Regions from separate parts of the Agrobacterium larrymoorei genome, predicted to be linked through region 2. Evidence: riboswitches for the same ligand, from Rfam matches in the RefSeq annotation. Region 2 holds a riboswitch; the other holds the start of a gene.

Region 1 (7,453 bases), on a different replicon from region 2:
TTGCCGCGGACATAACCTTCCTGCGGGCTATCGCCATAAAGCAAACCATCGATACCATTCAGGAACCAGTCGCGACCCTTGTCACCCACCTCGCCTTCCTGCCCGAAGGCGCGGGCATGGCGCTTGGCAAGCTCAATACGCTGCGGCGTGTTCGGGTGGCTCGAAAGAAAGTCGAGGCTCTGGTCGCTATCCGGATCGGCGGAGGTGAAGCGCGCATAGGCCGCCATGGAATCGAGGAAGCGGGGAGAGGCGTAGGGGTCATAGCCCGCCTCGCCCAGCATCCGAACGCCGATGACATCCGCCTGCAATTCCTGCTGGCGCGAGAAGGCGGCAAGACGCAGCTTGCCGCGCGCAAGCGCCTGCTTGCCAGCAAGATCACTGGACAGAACTTCCGCCACCACACGGCTCGCGATGACTTCGGCCTCTTCGCGGCGCTGACGCTCGATGCCGTGGTTGGCCGTTACGTGACCCATTTCATGCGAAAGAACGGCTGCGACTTCCGACGCATCATTGGCAAGCGCCAGAAGACCGCGCGTCACATAGAGGTAGCCGCCCGGAAGGGCGAAGGCGTTGATCGCCGGAGAATTCAAGATGGTGATGCGATAGGACTGCTGCGGGTTTTCAGAAACCGCCGTCAGCGCACCTGCAATTCTGGCAACGAGACGTTCGGTCTTGTCGTCATGATATTCGCCGCCATAGCTCGCCACGATGCGCGGATGCTCACGCGCGCCCATCTGCGCGCGCGGATCGTTCTTCTGCACCTCTTCCACGGTTTGCGGATTGTCGGACGGTTTCAGCGAAGACTGGTAGGCGGGGCTGAACAGCGACTGGCAGGACGTAAGCATAAGCGATGCTGCGGTCAGGGCGATAATGCCCCGGCCCGACCTGACCCTGTTTACAATTGTCTGACCGGAGGTGCGGCCCTCTAAGGCCTTCACACGCGTCATCATTCTGCCAGTCTGCTCCTAACGTTCCTGATCATCCGTTATAAGCAGACCAGAATACCAGATTTACCCCGATGGGCACACAAATGCTCGAACTGCGAAAACGATCCATAGCGTGGAAATATTCTGACGAAAGATGGTGTCGGCATATTTCTCAAATAGTTGGTTCAGATTCGCAAGTGCAAAATATGCGGACCATCAGTGTGTATTTGCAGGGTTGACACCGCGCCGCGTCCAAATTGTGGCACTGCGGCAGGCTAAAGATCAAGAAAAGTACCGATTTCGTGAATATCCGTCGCAGCGAAGAAAGACTGCGTGTCTCCCTGAAAAACGATTCTGCCGGAGCCAAGAAAAACCACCTCATCGGCAAGACGACGTATGTCATCCGGGTGATGAGTGACGAGTAGAACCGTATTGTTACTTTCCAGATGCAACTCTTTCAAAAGCGCCGCCATGCCCGCCCGCAGACCCGGATCGAGCGCTGCGAAAGGCTCGTCCAGCAGCATGATGGATCGCTTGCGCACGAGCGCGCGGGCAAGCGCGGCGCGCTGACGCTCACCGCCCGACATGCTGGAAGGCAGCCTTTTCTCGAAACCGGCAAGCCCCACCCGTTCCAAAGCGGTCCTGATGGATTCACGTTGCGCCTGCGAAAGCCGAAGCGATGGATCGATGCCAAGCCCGACATTGGTGAAGACATCCAGATGCGCGAAGAGATTATTGTCCTGAAAGATCAGCGAAACCGGACGCTCGGCAGGATCGTGATTGCTCACATCCTCTTGCCCGATCAGAACGCGCCCGGAATCCGGCTTTTCGAAACCGGCAACGAGATTGAGCAGTGTCGACTTGCCTGAACCGGATGGCCCAACGACCGCCGTTACCTTGCCGCTTTCGAACAGGCAATCGAAGGAAAAATCCTGTTCGCCCAGCGTCAGCGCTACCTTGTCCAGACGGACGCCCGATGCCTGCTCACTCATGCCGCCGCCTTTGCTGGATTGGATTGTCGCGAGACACCGCCCGCCGCCAGACACAGGCAGATGACACCCAGAATGAAGGCATAGCCCGCCGCATCATTGGTTCTGTAACTGCCCATATTGCTGTAGACCAGCCAAGGCAACGTCACGAAACTCTCAGAGCCGAAAAGTGCAACGGCACCGAGATCACCCAGTGAAAGCGCCATCGCGAAGGAAAAGGCCATGGCGAACGGACGCCAGAGCACTGGCCAGTCGATAAGGCGGAAACGCGACAGACCACTCATGCCGAGACTTGCCGATAGCTTCCCCGTTCGAGCCTGATGCGTGATGAAGGCTGGCTCTAGCACCCGCATGACAAAGGGCAAGGCCATCAGCATATTGATGAGTGCCACCAGCGCCGGAGCATAAACCGCGACATCGCCAAGCGGACGCAGGAGCAGAAACCAGCCGCTGCCAAGAACGACGGGCGGCAGGAGGAGAACGAGTGATGCGCCTGCGCCGAAAGAGGCGGACAGGAATCTGGCGGATACACCCGCTTTCCTGTTTTCGGTGATTACCTGACGCGCCCGGCTGAGAGCGACCGAAATCAACGTTGCCAGCAACGCCGAGACGACCGCAATCGACAGGCTGGTCAAAGCCGCACGAAGAAAAATCTGCGTGCCGAGAAGCCGCGTTAAATCTGCTGTTACGCCTGAGGCCGCTACCGCGACCAAAGGCAAGCCAACCCAAAGGATCAAGAGCAGAATTGCCGTTGCATCCCACAGGCGCGTTAGAATGCGGCCACCATCGAACCGTCTTGCGTTACGCCCATACGTTTGCCCTTCGGCATCCGCTACAGGCAAAAGCGAGAGAAGCACGAGCAGAAGGCCCGTCATGACGATTTGCATCAATGACAGGGCGATGGCGCGCGGCGGATCGAAATCGAACCGAAGCGCCTGATAGATCGCAACCTCGATAGTCGTCGCTGCTGGCCCTCCGCCAAGCAGCAGGACGAGGGTAAAGCTGGTGGCGCAGAGCATGAAGATGAGACCCGCAACACCCGGCACCAGCCGCTGAACGACCGGCCATTCGATAAAGCGAAAAACGGACCATGAGCCCATGCCAAGGCTGGCGCTCATCCGCCAGTACTCGCCCGGTATTCTCTCAAGCCCTGCCAGAAAGAAGCGCACGGCAAGCGGCAGATTGAAGAAGACATGGGCGATGAGAATGCCAGACAAGCCATAAATACTGAAGGGCTGCTCCGCACCCGCGGCCAGCAGCGCCGTGTTCAGCAAACCCTGCCTGCCCCAGATGGAAATCAACCCGAGAGCGCCTACAATGACTGGCAACCCCATGGGAACCGCCATCAACCGTATGATCCAGATGCGACCGGGAAAATCGGCCTGACGCGCCAGCGCCAGCGCCACGGGCAATCCAAGAACGACTGAAAGCACAGTCGAAAGCGTCGCCTGCCAGAGCGTGAAGCGTAGGATGCGCAACGTATAGGTATCGAAAAGAGCCTCCGAAGCAGCACCCGTATCGAAAGCCAGCAGCGCAGCGACGGCGAGCCCAATGAACAGAAGCACGGTGATGAATGCCGCCGTGCCGCCGATCAAGAACCTGCGTCTGTCGCTGCGCGCGATCATGTAACGCGACCTTTCGCGCTTACTTCACGCTCATGGCCGTCAGCCATTCGTCGATCCACGCCTTGCGGTTCTTTGCCACCTCTTCAGGCGACATCAGGAACGTCTTCGTCGGCTGGACGAGCTTGCTGAATGCATCCGGCAACGGTTGGGACGTTGCCGTCACCGGCATCATCCAGTTGTTTTCCGGAATCGCATCCTGAAAGCCCGGCGTCAGAATGAAAGCGAGGAACTGCTTGGCAAGCTCCTTGTCCGGCGCATTCTTCAGAATACCGGCCACTTCGATCTGGATGTAATGGCCTTCCTCGAAGCTCGCTGCCTGATACCGCTCGCTATGCTCGGCAACCATGTGATAGGCAGGAGAGGTGGTGTAGGAAAGCACCATCGGCACCTCGCCCTTGGTGAACAGGCCGTAGGATTCCGACCATCCCGGCGTCACCGTCAAAACGCGGTTCTTGAGCTTCGCCCAGGCTTCCGGCGCCTTATCTCCGTAGATCGATTTCACCCAGAGCAGAAGCCCGAGGCCCGGCGTCGATGTGCGCGGGTCCTGAATGGCAATCTTCTGGGACGGGTCGCCCTCGACCAGTTCCTTCATGCTTTTCGGCGGGTTCTTCGTCACCTGCGTATCGTAGACGACGGCGAAGTGGCCGTAATCATAGGGAACGAACACATCATCCTTGAAGCCGCCCGGCACCTTTGCGGAAGAACTATCGATCCCCGAAGCTTCGAAAAGTCCGGTTTGCTTTGCCTCGGCAATGAGGTTCGTATCGAGACCCACGACGACATCCGCCTTGGAGCCCGTACCTTCCAGCTTCAGCCGGTTGAGCAGCGCAACACCATCGGCCACACCGACGAAATTGACGGTGCAATTGCAGGTTTTTTCGAAAGCCTCCTTGACCTTGGGGCCGGGACCCCATTCGGAAACGAAGCTTTCGTAAGTATAGACCGTCAGTACCTTCTTATCCTGCGCTGCGGCGAGGCCGGGCAGAAGAAACGACGAGGCAACAAGGCCAGACAGGAACAAACGACGCAGCATCAGACACCTCCTCGAATGGGCAAACGGGAATAGGCGTCTGGATGGAAGCCGTCTAATCCCTCCGCCGGTGTTAACCGGATCAGGTTCTTCGGGTTGGCAGATGCCTCTCAGCCCTGTCTCTCAAGACAAAGCACCCCGTTAGATCTTCGCGAAGATGTAATCGCACATGAGGCCGTTGGCAAGGCGCAAGCCGTTACGCCTGCTCGGTCATATGCACCAGTTCCCAGACATGCCCGTCAGGATCCTGAAAGCTGCCTGCATACATGAAGCCATGATCCTGCACCGGCTTCCATTCGCGCCCGCCCGAAGAGAGCGCCGTCGCCAGCATGCTGTCTATCTCGTCGCGGCTGGAGGCTGAAAGGCAGGTCAAGACTTCGGTGCTGCTATTGGCATCCGCAATATCGCCGTTGATGAAGTCCCGGAACCGCTCTTCCTGAAGAAGCATGACGAAGATGTTCTTCTCCACGATCATGCAGAGCGTGCGCTCATCCGAATATTCCGGATTGAAACTGAAGCCGAGCGCGGTGAAGAACGCTTTCGACGCCTCGATATTCTTGACCGGTAAATTGACGAAAATCATGCGCATGGTCTGGGTTCCTCCCGTTTTGAATAGGAAAACGTAAATTCGCTTACCTGTCAAAGACGGTTAAGGAGAGACGATCCCAACAAGAGCAGGAATTTTTATCCTTCCAGCTCTTCCCGCAGCATCTCCAGTTCCAGCCACTCTTCTTCCATGGCCTCCAGCTTGTGCCTTAGCTTTGCCATCTCGTCGGCCAGCTTGTTGAATGCGCCGGGGTCTTTGGCGAAGAGCTGCGGATCGGCCATGCGTTCCTCACGCTTGGCAATTTCGCCCTGCGTCTGCTCCATCTCCTTGGGCAGATTTTCGAGCGCGAATTTCTGCTTGAAGGACAGCTTGCCCTTGGCCTTGGACGGTTCCGAAGCCGCAGCAGTGCTTGCGGTGGATTTCGCCTTATCCTGCTTTTCCGCCCGGCGCTTGTCATCGGCAGCGCCTTTGCGCTGCGCCATCATATCGGAATAGCCGCCAGCATATTCGATCCAGCGTCCATCCGGCGCATCCGGGTTGGCGGGTGCGATGGTTGAGGTCACCGTGCGGTCGAGGAAATCGCGGTCGTGGCTGACGAGAATGACGGTGCCGGAAAAATTCGCGACGATTTCCTGCAACAGATCGAGCGTCTCGATATCGAGATCGTTCGTCGGCTCATCGAGGATCAGAAGATTGGTCGGCTTGGCTAGAATGCGCGCCAGAATGAGGCGTGCACGCTCACCGCCGGAAAGCTTGCGGATCGGCGTGCGCGCCTGTTCCGGCTGGAACAGGAAGTCCTTCATATAGCCGGTCACATGCTTGACCTCGCCATTGACCAGCAGGTTGTCGCCGCGCCCGTCCGTCAGGTAATGAGCAAGCGTATCCTCGAGGTTCAGGTCCTCACGCTTCTGGTCGAGAGTGGCGATTTCGAGCTTGGTGCCGAGCTTCACCGTGCCGCTATCCGGTTCCAGCTGGCCCGTCAGCATCTTCAGAAGCGTCGTCTTGCCAGCACCATTGGGGCCGACGAAGCCGATGCAATCGCCGCGATTGACGCGCAGGGAGAAGGGCGCAACGATGGTGCGATCCCCATAGGACTTGGTGATGGTATCCGCTTCGATCACCAGCTTGCCGGATTCGCGACCCTCCGTAACCGTTGCCTGCACGGTACCCTGTGGGCCGGTGTGCCCGCGATAGGCCGCGCGCATGTCCCGCAGTTCGCCCACACGGCGCATGTTGCGCTTGCGCCGCGCCGTGACGCCATAGCGCATCCAGTGTTCTTCACGCTCGATAGCCTTGCCGAGTTTGTGCTGTTCCAGCTCTTCCTCTTCCAGAACCTTGTCGCGCCATTCCTCGAAATGGGCAAAGCCGCGATTGAGGCGACGGGATTGCCCGCGGTCGAGCCACACCGTTGCCGTCGAAACCTTTTCAAGAAAGCGGCGGTCGTGCGAGATCAGCACCAGCGCGCTGCGCGTCTGCTGCAATTCGCCTTCCAGCCATTCTATGGTGGGCAGATCGAGATGGTTGGTCGGCTCGTCCAACATCAGGATATCCGGCTGCGGCGCCATGACGCGCGCAAGCGCTGCGCGACGGGCTTCTCCACCGGAAAGGCTCGCCGGATTTTCCTGTCCGGTCAGCCCCAGATGCTCCAGAAGATAGGTGACGCGATAGGCATCATCCCCCGGCCCGAGACCGGATTCCGCATAGGCCTGCACCGTCTCGTAACCACCAAAATCCGGTGCCTGCTCCAGATAACGGATCGTAGCGGAGGGATGGCGAAAAACCTCTCCGGACTGTGCCTCCACCAGACCGGCAGCAATCTTCATCAGCGTCGATTTGCCGGAACCGTTGCGACCGACAAGGCAGATGCGGTCGCCCGGCTCCACCTGGAAATTGGCGCCGTCCAGAAGCGGCGTCACGCCGAAGGTCAGCTTGATATCGTCGAGTTTCAAAATGGGAGGTGCCAAGGCATCAGGCTCCGGTCAAATCATAGGGACGGGCAAGGACGATGGCCTTGCCGCTTTTGAGGCGAAGGTGCACTTGCCCTTCAGCCACGTTGGAAATAGTGCGCGACGAGCCGAAGGCAAGCGCGAAATCGGTGAGGGGATAGCGGACATTCTCGATGTCGAGCCCCTCGAGCGCGGTAAATCCCGCCACGGAAAAGAGAGACCCGGCAGGCAGATCCAGCACCAGTTCCTTGTCCAGCAACGGAAAAGCCTCCTCCTCGCCGGAGGTCAAGGTCACGTCGAAACCACGCTCCGCCAGCGCCACCGCGTAAAGCAGATGGAACAGTGCATGATCCGACCGCTCACCCGCCAGGGCACCCACAAGCGTCAGCC
Region 2 (7,453 bases):
GACGTCTCGCCACCCGCAACGTGGATGGATCCTCGGGTCAAGCCCGAGGATGACGCAAGAGGGGAGGTCAATGCGAGAGCCGGGACCTCCCTATCGCGACATCGATACAAGGAATGAAACAGGAATGAGCAGGCATTTCGACAGGCTTTTGATCGTGGCGGATGATCTGACGGGCGCGCTGGATACGGCAGCGCCTTTTGCCGCTGCAGGAAAGAAAGTCACCGTCGTTGCCGATCAACGCTTCATTGCGGAAGCCATCGAAAGCGATGCCGCCGTCATAACCGTCACCACGCGAAGCCGTGAAATTCCGGCGGGTGAGGCAGCGCAACGGGTCGCAGCCGTTAAAGCCGCACTCAAACCCGGCATCCGGCTGTTCAAGAAGGTCGATTCCCGGCTGAAAGGCAATCTTGAGGAGGAGCTCGAGGCGCTGGGATTCGAGCGCGCGGTGGTGCTGCCCGGCATTCCGGAATTCGGGCGCATTGTGCGCAACGGCATGATCGAAGGATTCGGGGTGGCGGCCCCGATTTCGATTGCGGAGAAGCTTGGACGGCTGGCGGCGCGATGCCGTTTTCCGGACACGACAACGCCAGAGGAAATGCGGGCAGTGGCTGACGGCATTCAGCCGGATGAGCTGTTGGTCGGCGCGCTGTCGCTGGCAAAAGCCATTGCGGGGGGTGCCTCTACGGAGGCCCAGCCAATTTCCTATCCCACACACCGCGTCGTCATGGCGGTGGGTTCGCGCGACCCGATCACGCTGGAGCAGGTGTCGAAGCTTCGCGCCAGATATCCCGACCTTGCCTATCATGCCGCACCCAATGGGGTGATTTCTTCCAGTCAAACCCGGCAGGAAAATGCGGCAATCACGCTGTTGCAGGCGGTGCCCGCAGAAACGGAAGTCGCGGCAACTCAAGCTGCGGCGGCACTTTCCGCTTCCCTGGCAACCATGGTGCGGCAGGGTGACACCGTTCTGCTCTCCGGCGGGGCGACGGCGGAGGCCTATTTCGACGCGCAGGGCATTCATCTGCTGCGTTTCGTTGGCGAAGCAATGCCCGGCCTACCCGTTGCTGAAATGAATGGCACCTTCTACATTACCAAATCAGGCGGCTTCGGAGCGGAGGACACACTCGTCCGGCTGGCCGAGGCTGTAACAGGTGGAGAGGCTGAGAAAACATGGGGGCGATAGAACAGGTTTCTCATCGCAAGAGTTTGAGCGACGTCGTTTACGAACGGCTTCAGCATGCCATCAAGTCCGGCGCGTACAAGAATGACGAGCGCCTGCCGACGGAGCACGATCTTGCCGCCGAATTCGAAGTTTCCCGCCCCATTGTGCGCGATGCGCTGAAAAAGCTGCGCGACAAGGGCCTTGTCTATTCGCGGCAGGGTGCGGGCAGCTTCGTGCGCAGCATCGGCGTCAAGCAGGCGCTAGGCTTCAGCCCGCTGGAAAATATTGCCGATCTGCAGAACTGTTACGAATTTCGCATGACGGTGGAGCCGGAAGCAGCAGCCTGCGCGGCGGAGCGTTATGGCGAGGCGGAACTTGCCCTGATCAGCCGCGCGCTGGCTTCGCTGAAAGAAGCGACCAACCGTCAGCGGCACCGGGAAGATGCCGATTTCCAGTTTCATCTGGCAATCGCCAAGGCTTCCGGCAATACCTATTTCTCCACCGCCATGGAAGCGCTGAAGGATCATATTGCCGTCGGCATGCAGTTTCACGGGCTTTCGCTGAAGAATTCGATGCTTGGTCTTCGCCATGTCTATGACGAACACGCCGCCATTTACGAGGCGATCAAGAACCGCGATTGCGAGCTTTCCCGCCGGTTGATGCGCCAGCATCTCAACGGTTCGCGCGCGCGCCTATTCGAAGGCAAGAAGCCGGAACTGGCCGATCAGGAAAACGCGCAGTTGTGAAAATATAGCGCTTGCCACTGGAAGCGCCATCACCTACCACATTGAAAGGCCCTCGCGGTTTGGGTCTACGGGTGGGCAAATTATTTCACTTCCATACGGGCAAAACCCCTGAAACGTCCATTTCAGGTGATAAGAGCGTTTCCTTGTCGAATGGAAAGGCTCCAAGGTTTTGTTGAAGCCGCCGAAACATATGGTCGACTGAGACCGTGCCACCCAAGGCCTGAAAATGATTGAGAAATATCTGGATACCCGGCAGCTTGAAGCATTCGTTGCGGTGGTATCCATCGGAAGCATGACGGGCGCGGCAAAGGCTTTGGGCAAATCCCAGCCGGTCGTCAGCCGCCTCATCCAAGACCTCGAGCAGGATATCGGTTTCACCCTTCTGCACCGCAACGGACCGCGCATTGCGCCGACCGAGCAGGGCATTGCTTTCTTCTCGCAGGCCGAGCTTTTTCTTGGCGGGTTGCGCACGATCAGCGAAAGCGCAAGGCGGATCGATGATGCCGATACGCGGCCCATCGAAATCATGGCGGTGCCAGCCCTGGCCGCAAGCCTCGTGCCCACGGCACTCGCAAAGCTGCCAGAGCCTCTGTTTCCAAACCAGGTGCATGTGCGCAGCATCGCGTCCGAAAATGTCGTTCAGGCCGTGGTGGCGCGCACGGCGGATGTGGGCCTTGCAAGCCTTCCGCTGGATAATCCCGGTATAGACGTGCACTGGATCGGCGAAGTGCCCTGCGTTGCCATCGTTAGGCAGGATGATCCGCTGGCGCAGAATGACGTCATAACCCCGCTCGACCTTGCCCGCCGCCGCATCATCGCGCCTGCCAATCCCTACCGGTTGCGCATGCAGATCGAGCAGGCTTTCAGCGAGCAGGGCATAGAGTTGTACGGCATTGTCGATAGCAACGCGACCTATGTGTCCATGTCGCTTGCCCGCGCCGGGCTTGGGGTCGCCGTGGTCGAATCGATCACCGTCAGCGGGCTGCCGGTAAAAGACCTTGCCGTGCTGCCGCTTTCCTTCCACGTGCCCTTCCAATGGGGCGTGATCACCGCACTCGGCAGACCGGCGCGCACGACGATCGATCACCTGATCGATGCACTGGAAGAAAGCGCCCGGTCGCTGCCGGGCTTCCGCAAGCAGGCGGGACAGGCCGTCACTGCCTGAAGGCAATCGACGCTTCATGTGAAGCATTGACACATCTGCAAAAAAGCGACAGTTTCCGCTCATTCCGAGGGGAGCATCGAACGATGCTGAGATGGCGGTGAGCCGAACTCTTGAACCTGATCCGGGTTATGCCGGCGTAGGAACGGAACGGTCGCCGCTGCTGGCAAAGCTTTTCTTTTCTCCGCTCGAATGTGCCCTGATCTCAGCGTCTGGAGGCGATTGAGACATGTCGAGTTTTCCCACCGCTCAAACGGCGGCAGATCTTCTGGCGCGTGTGCGGGAGCGACGTCCGCGCGTTCATTGCCTGATGAATACGGTGGTGCAGAAGTTTACTGCAGACGGTATTACCGCCGTGGGCGGCATTCCTTCCATGACCTCTTCGGAAGAAGAGATCGAAAGTTTTGTTCGCAAGACAGACGCGCTGACGATCAATCTTGGCACGCTGGATGCTGAACGGCGCAAGGTTATCCGCATGGCGGTCTCGATTGCCAATGGGGAAGGCAAGCCGTGGATCGTGGACCCCGTTCATTGCGATTATTCGCCTTCTCGGCTGGATTTCACCCATGAGCTGGCGCAACTCAACCCATCCATCATGCGTGGAAATGCTGCCGAAATGGCCGTGATCGGCGATGTAGGCACGGCGCTTCGTATCCAGACAGGGGCTGTGGATCGTTTAAGCGATACAACCCGCAAAATCCGCATCGTCAACGGCCACTCCCTTATGGCGAAAGTAACGGGAACCGGGTGCCTTTCCGGTGGCGTGATTGCCGCCTTCATGGCGGTGGAAAACGACGTGATGCTGGCGGCTGCCGCAGCACTGACCGTGACCGGCGTTTCGGCTGAGATTGCAGCCCGGCATGCGCGCGGGCCGGGCAGTTTCGAAGCAGCGTTTCTGGATGCGCTCTTCAACCTTAACGGCAACGACATTCTCTCCCATGCAAGGATTGAACATGACGAAGATTGATTATCGGCTGAACGCGCTCGTTGATGCGTCGCTTGCAGATATTGCGCCTCTGCCGGAGCTTGCAGCCATTGCCGCGCGCCATGGCGCGACGATTATCCAGTACCGTGACAAGCACGCTTCCACCCGGCGCATGATCGAGCAGGCGAGGCTGATTGCGCAGGCTCTAAAAGGGACCGGCGTACCACTGGTGATCAATGACCGCGTGGATGTGGCTTTGGCTGCGGGCGCAGATGGCGTGCATCTGGGGGCAGATGACATAGAGACTGAGATGGCAAGACGGCTTTTGGGTGCCGAAGCCATCATAGGCCTGACGGTGAAATCGATGGCGGATGCTGAGCGCGTGGCTGAAACCTCTGCGGATTACGCCTGCATTGGTGGCGTGTTCGAGACCACATCCAAGGTCAATCCCGACCGCCCGGTCGGGCTGGAGGGGCTGAAGGAACTGCGAGATTTTCTAAGTCACAAGCGGCCCGACACGCCGGTTGGGGCCATTGCCGGGATCACGCTGGAACGTGTTCCTTCCATCATCGCCGCCGGAGCCGATGGTGTGGCGCTGATTTCCGCACTGTTCCGCGCGGAAAATATTGCTGCCGCGACCGAGGAATTTCGCCGGGCGGTAGATAAGGGTCTTGGAGCGCGCGCATGACGGCCATTGCATTGACCATTGCCGGTTCCGACAGCGGCGGCGGCGCCGGAGTACAGGCGGATATCAAGACCTTTTCGGCACTCGGCGTTTATGCATCGAGCGTGATTACGGCCATTACCGCGCAGAACACGAAGGGCGTGACCGCAGTCGAAGATGTATCTGCCGAAGTGATCGCAGCGCAGATGGACGCGGTCTTTTCCGATCTCGATATCAGGGCCGTGAAGATCGGCATGGTATCGCGCATCGATACGATCCGCATCATTGCAGAGCGGCTTAGCGGACAATCGCAGCCGGTGGTTCTCGATCCCGTCATGGTGGCGACATCCGGCGACCGGCTGTTGCGAGAGGAAGCGGTGGAAACGCTGCGCGCAGAACTGCTGCCACAGGCGCTGCTTGCAACGCCTAACCTTCCCGAAGCCGCGCTACTGACCGGCAGCCAAATCGCTGGTGACCGCAAGGCGACGATAAAGCAGGCCGAGCAAATTCTTGCGCTTGGAGCCCGCGCCGTGCTGATCAAGGGCGGGCATGGAAGCGGGCCGGAAAGCACCGATCTTCTTCTCGACGGGACGAGCGTGCAGGAGTTTTCCATGCCGCGCATCGAAACCACGAACGACCACGGAACAGGCTGCACGCTTGCCGCAGCGATTACCGCCCACCTGGCACTTGGGCTGGCTCTGCCGGATGCGATTGGCCTTGCCAAGGAATATCTCCAGGGCGCACTGGCCGCCGGGCGCAATATCCAGATCGGCAAAGGGCGCGGCCCCGTGCACCATTTTTATCGCTGGTGGAATGCTTAGAGTTTCAGGGCTTTCGCTCCGCCACCTTCAGCTTGCCGCCAGCGAGCGCGTTTCTGATGGCGAAGCTGGAGTGAATGCGCGAGACGCCCGGTAGCTTGGACAATATGTCCTTGTGCACCCGCTCGAAATCTCCCGCCGTCTCCACCTCGACGCGCAGGTGATAATCGGAACCGCCGGTCATCAGATAGCATTCCCGCACCTCGGGATAACGCCGCACGGCGTTTTCGAAGCGGTTGAGAAAATCTTCCGTCTGCCGGTCCAGTGTGATCTGCACGATGACGGAGATCATCTCGTCGCCCGCGGCACTTCCGGTGATGGCGGTATAGCCGCGAATGACGCCTTCCCGCTCCAGAATATCCACGCGCCGCAGGCAGGCGGATGGCGAAAGACCAACCTCTGCGGCAAGCTTGGCATTGCTCATGCGCGCATTGAGCCGCAGCAGGCGGATGATGTGGCGATCCGTAGCGTCCAGAGACGACATAATTTCATTCCGTTTCGTTGCATAAAATTGCGCATTCCTGCGATTAGTCGCATGAAATTCCATTCAATCTGCAAAAATTCGATCATCGTTGCAATAGCTTATTCGGATAAGAATAAAGGGAACGACGATGGACATGACAATCAGCCATCAGAAGGCCAAAGGCGGCGCAAGCGGCTATCTGACAATCGATTTGAGCGCCTTGCGCGACAATTATCTGGCGCTGGCAGCACAGGCTCCCGCAGCCGTGACGAGCGCGGTGGTCAAGGCCGGTGCCTATGGGCTGGGCGCAGATATCGTGGCGCCTGTTCTTTATGACGCGGGCTGCCGCCATTTCTTCGTGGCGCATATCGATGAAGCGATTTCGCTTCGCCTTCACATTGGCGCGGATGCAAAGATTTTCGTGCTGAACGGACTGCAGCCCGGCAATGAAACCTCCTGTGCTGGGCTGAACATCGTTCCTGTCCTCAATTCGCTGGAGCAGGTGGCGCAATGGTCTGCGCAGGCGACAACGCTTGGAAGAACCCTGCCTGCCGCGCTTCAGATCGATACTGGCATGTCGCGGCTTGGCCTTGCGCCTTACGAGCTGGAAGAGCTTTACGCCTGCCCCGCGCTGCTGAACGGCATAGAGCTGGCCTACATTATGAGCCATCTGGCCTGCGCCGATGAGCCGGACCATGAGGCCAATGGATCGCAGCTTGGCGTGATGCGCAAATCGGCTGAGATGTTTCCCAATGTGCCCGTCAGCTTTGCCAATTCCGGCGGCGTTTTTCTGGGTGCGGATTACCACAACAGCCTGATGCGCCCCGGCGTTGCGCTTTATGGCGGCGCACCCTCCAGCGCCCGTCCCAATCCGATGAAGCCCGTGGTGGCGCTGAACGTTGCCGTGGTGCAGACGCGGACGGTGCCAGCGGGTAGCTTTGTCGGCTACGGCGCTTCCCTGCGGACAAGCGGGGAAACACGGCTTGCGACCATCGCTGCGGGTTACGCGGACGGAATTCCGCGTTCGCTCAGCAACCGGGGGGCTGCCTATTACAATGGCATCAGGCTTCCAATAGCCGGGCGTGTCTCGATGGACAGCATGACGCTTGATATTTCCGCGCTGCCGGAAGGTACGCTGAAGCATGGCAGTCTGGTCGAGATCATCGGCCCGAACCAGCCGCTGGAAGCGATTGCCGAGGATGCGGGAACGATTGCCTATGAAATCCTGACGCGGCTCGGCCAACGCTATCGCCGCACCTATATTCAGCCAGGGCAACACATTGCCGCTGGGCAAGACACCAAGACAGACAAGTGAGACCAGCATGAAGATCACCATTCTCGGAGCAGGTGTCGTGGGTGTGACGTCCGCCTGGTATCTTGCCAAGGCTGGCCACAGCGTCACCGTTATCGACCGTCAACCCGCTGCGGCATTGGAAACCAGCTTTGCCAATGCGGGCGAGGTTTCGCCCGGTTACTCCTCCCCCTGGGCGGCACCGGGCATTCCGATGAAGGC

What was found. Region 2 has a riboswitch for thiamine pyrophosphate ahead of CFBP5473_RS19920 (hydroxyethylthiazole kinase). Riboswitches for the same ligand answer to the same signal wherever they lie in the genome.
Region 1: linked by a shared signal. The riboswitch ahead of thiB (thiamine ABC transporter substrate binding subunit) and the one ahead of CFBP5473_RS19920 (hydroxyethylthiazole kinase) in region 2 are both predicted to bind thiamine pyrophosphate.

Annotation. Positions count from the first base shown of each region.
Region 1 covers NZ_CP039691.1:397,961-405,413, forward strand. The annotation lists gene CFBP5473_RS01840 (M48 family metalloprotease) at 1-947, opposite strand, end outside; gene CFBP5473_RS01845 (thiamine ABC transporter ATP-binding protein) at 1,202-1,918, opposite strand; gene thiP (thiamine/thiamine pyrophosphate ABC transporter permease ThiP) at 1,915-3,540, opposite strand; gene thiB (thiamine ABC transporter substrate binding subunit) at 3,560-4,573, opposite strand; TPP riboswitch at 4,613-4,721, opposite strand; gene CFBP5473_RS01860 (VOC family protein) at 4,767-5,159, opposite strand; gene CFBP5473_RS01865 (ABC-F family ATP-binding cassette domain-containing protein) at 5,255-7,081, opposite strand; gene CFBP5473_RS01870 (thiamine diphosphokinase) at 7,086-7,453, opposite strand, start outside.
Region 2 covers NZ_CP039692.1:1,218,348-1,225,800, reverse strand. The annotation lists gene CFBP5473_RS19935 (four-carbon acid sugar kinase family protein) at 125-1,183, shown strand; gene CFBP5473_RS19930 (FadR/GntR family transcriptional regulator) at 1,171-1,908, shown strand; gene CFBP5473_RS19925 (LysR family transcriptional regulator) at 2,135-3,073, shown strand; TPP riboswitch at 3,131-3,233, shown strand; gene CFBP5473_RS19920 (hydroxyethylthiazole kinase) at 3,300-4,037, shown strand; gene thiE (thiamine phosphate synthase) at 4,024-4,683, shown strand; gene thiD (bifunctional hydroxymethylpyrimidine kinase/phosphomethylpyrimidine kinase) at 4,680-5,480, shown strand; gene CFBP5473_RS19905 (Lrp/AsnC family transcriptional regulator) at 5,485-5,961, opposite strand; gene alr (alanine racemase) at 6,089-7,255, shown strand; gene CFBP5473_RS19895 (D-amino acid dehydrogenase) at 7,263-7,453, shown strand, end outside.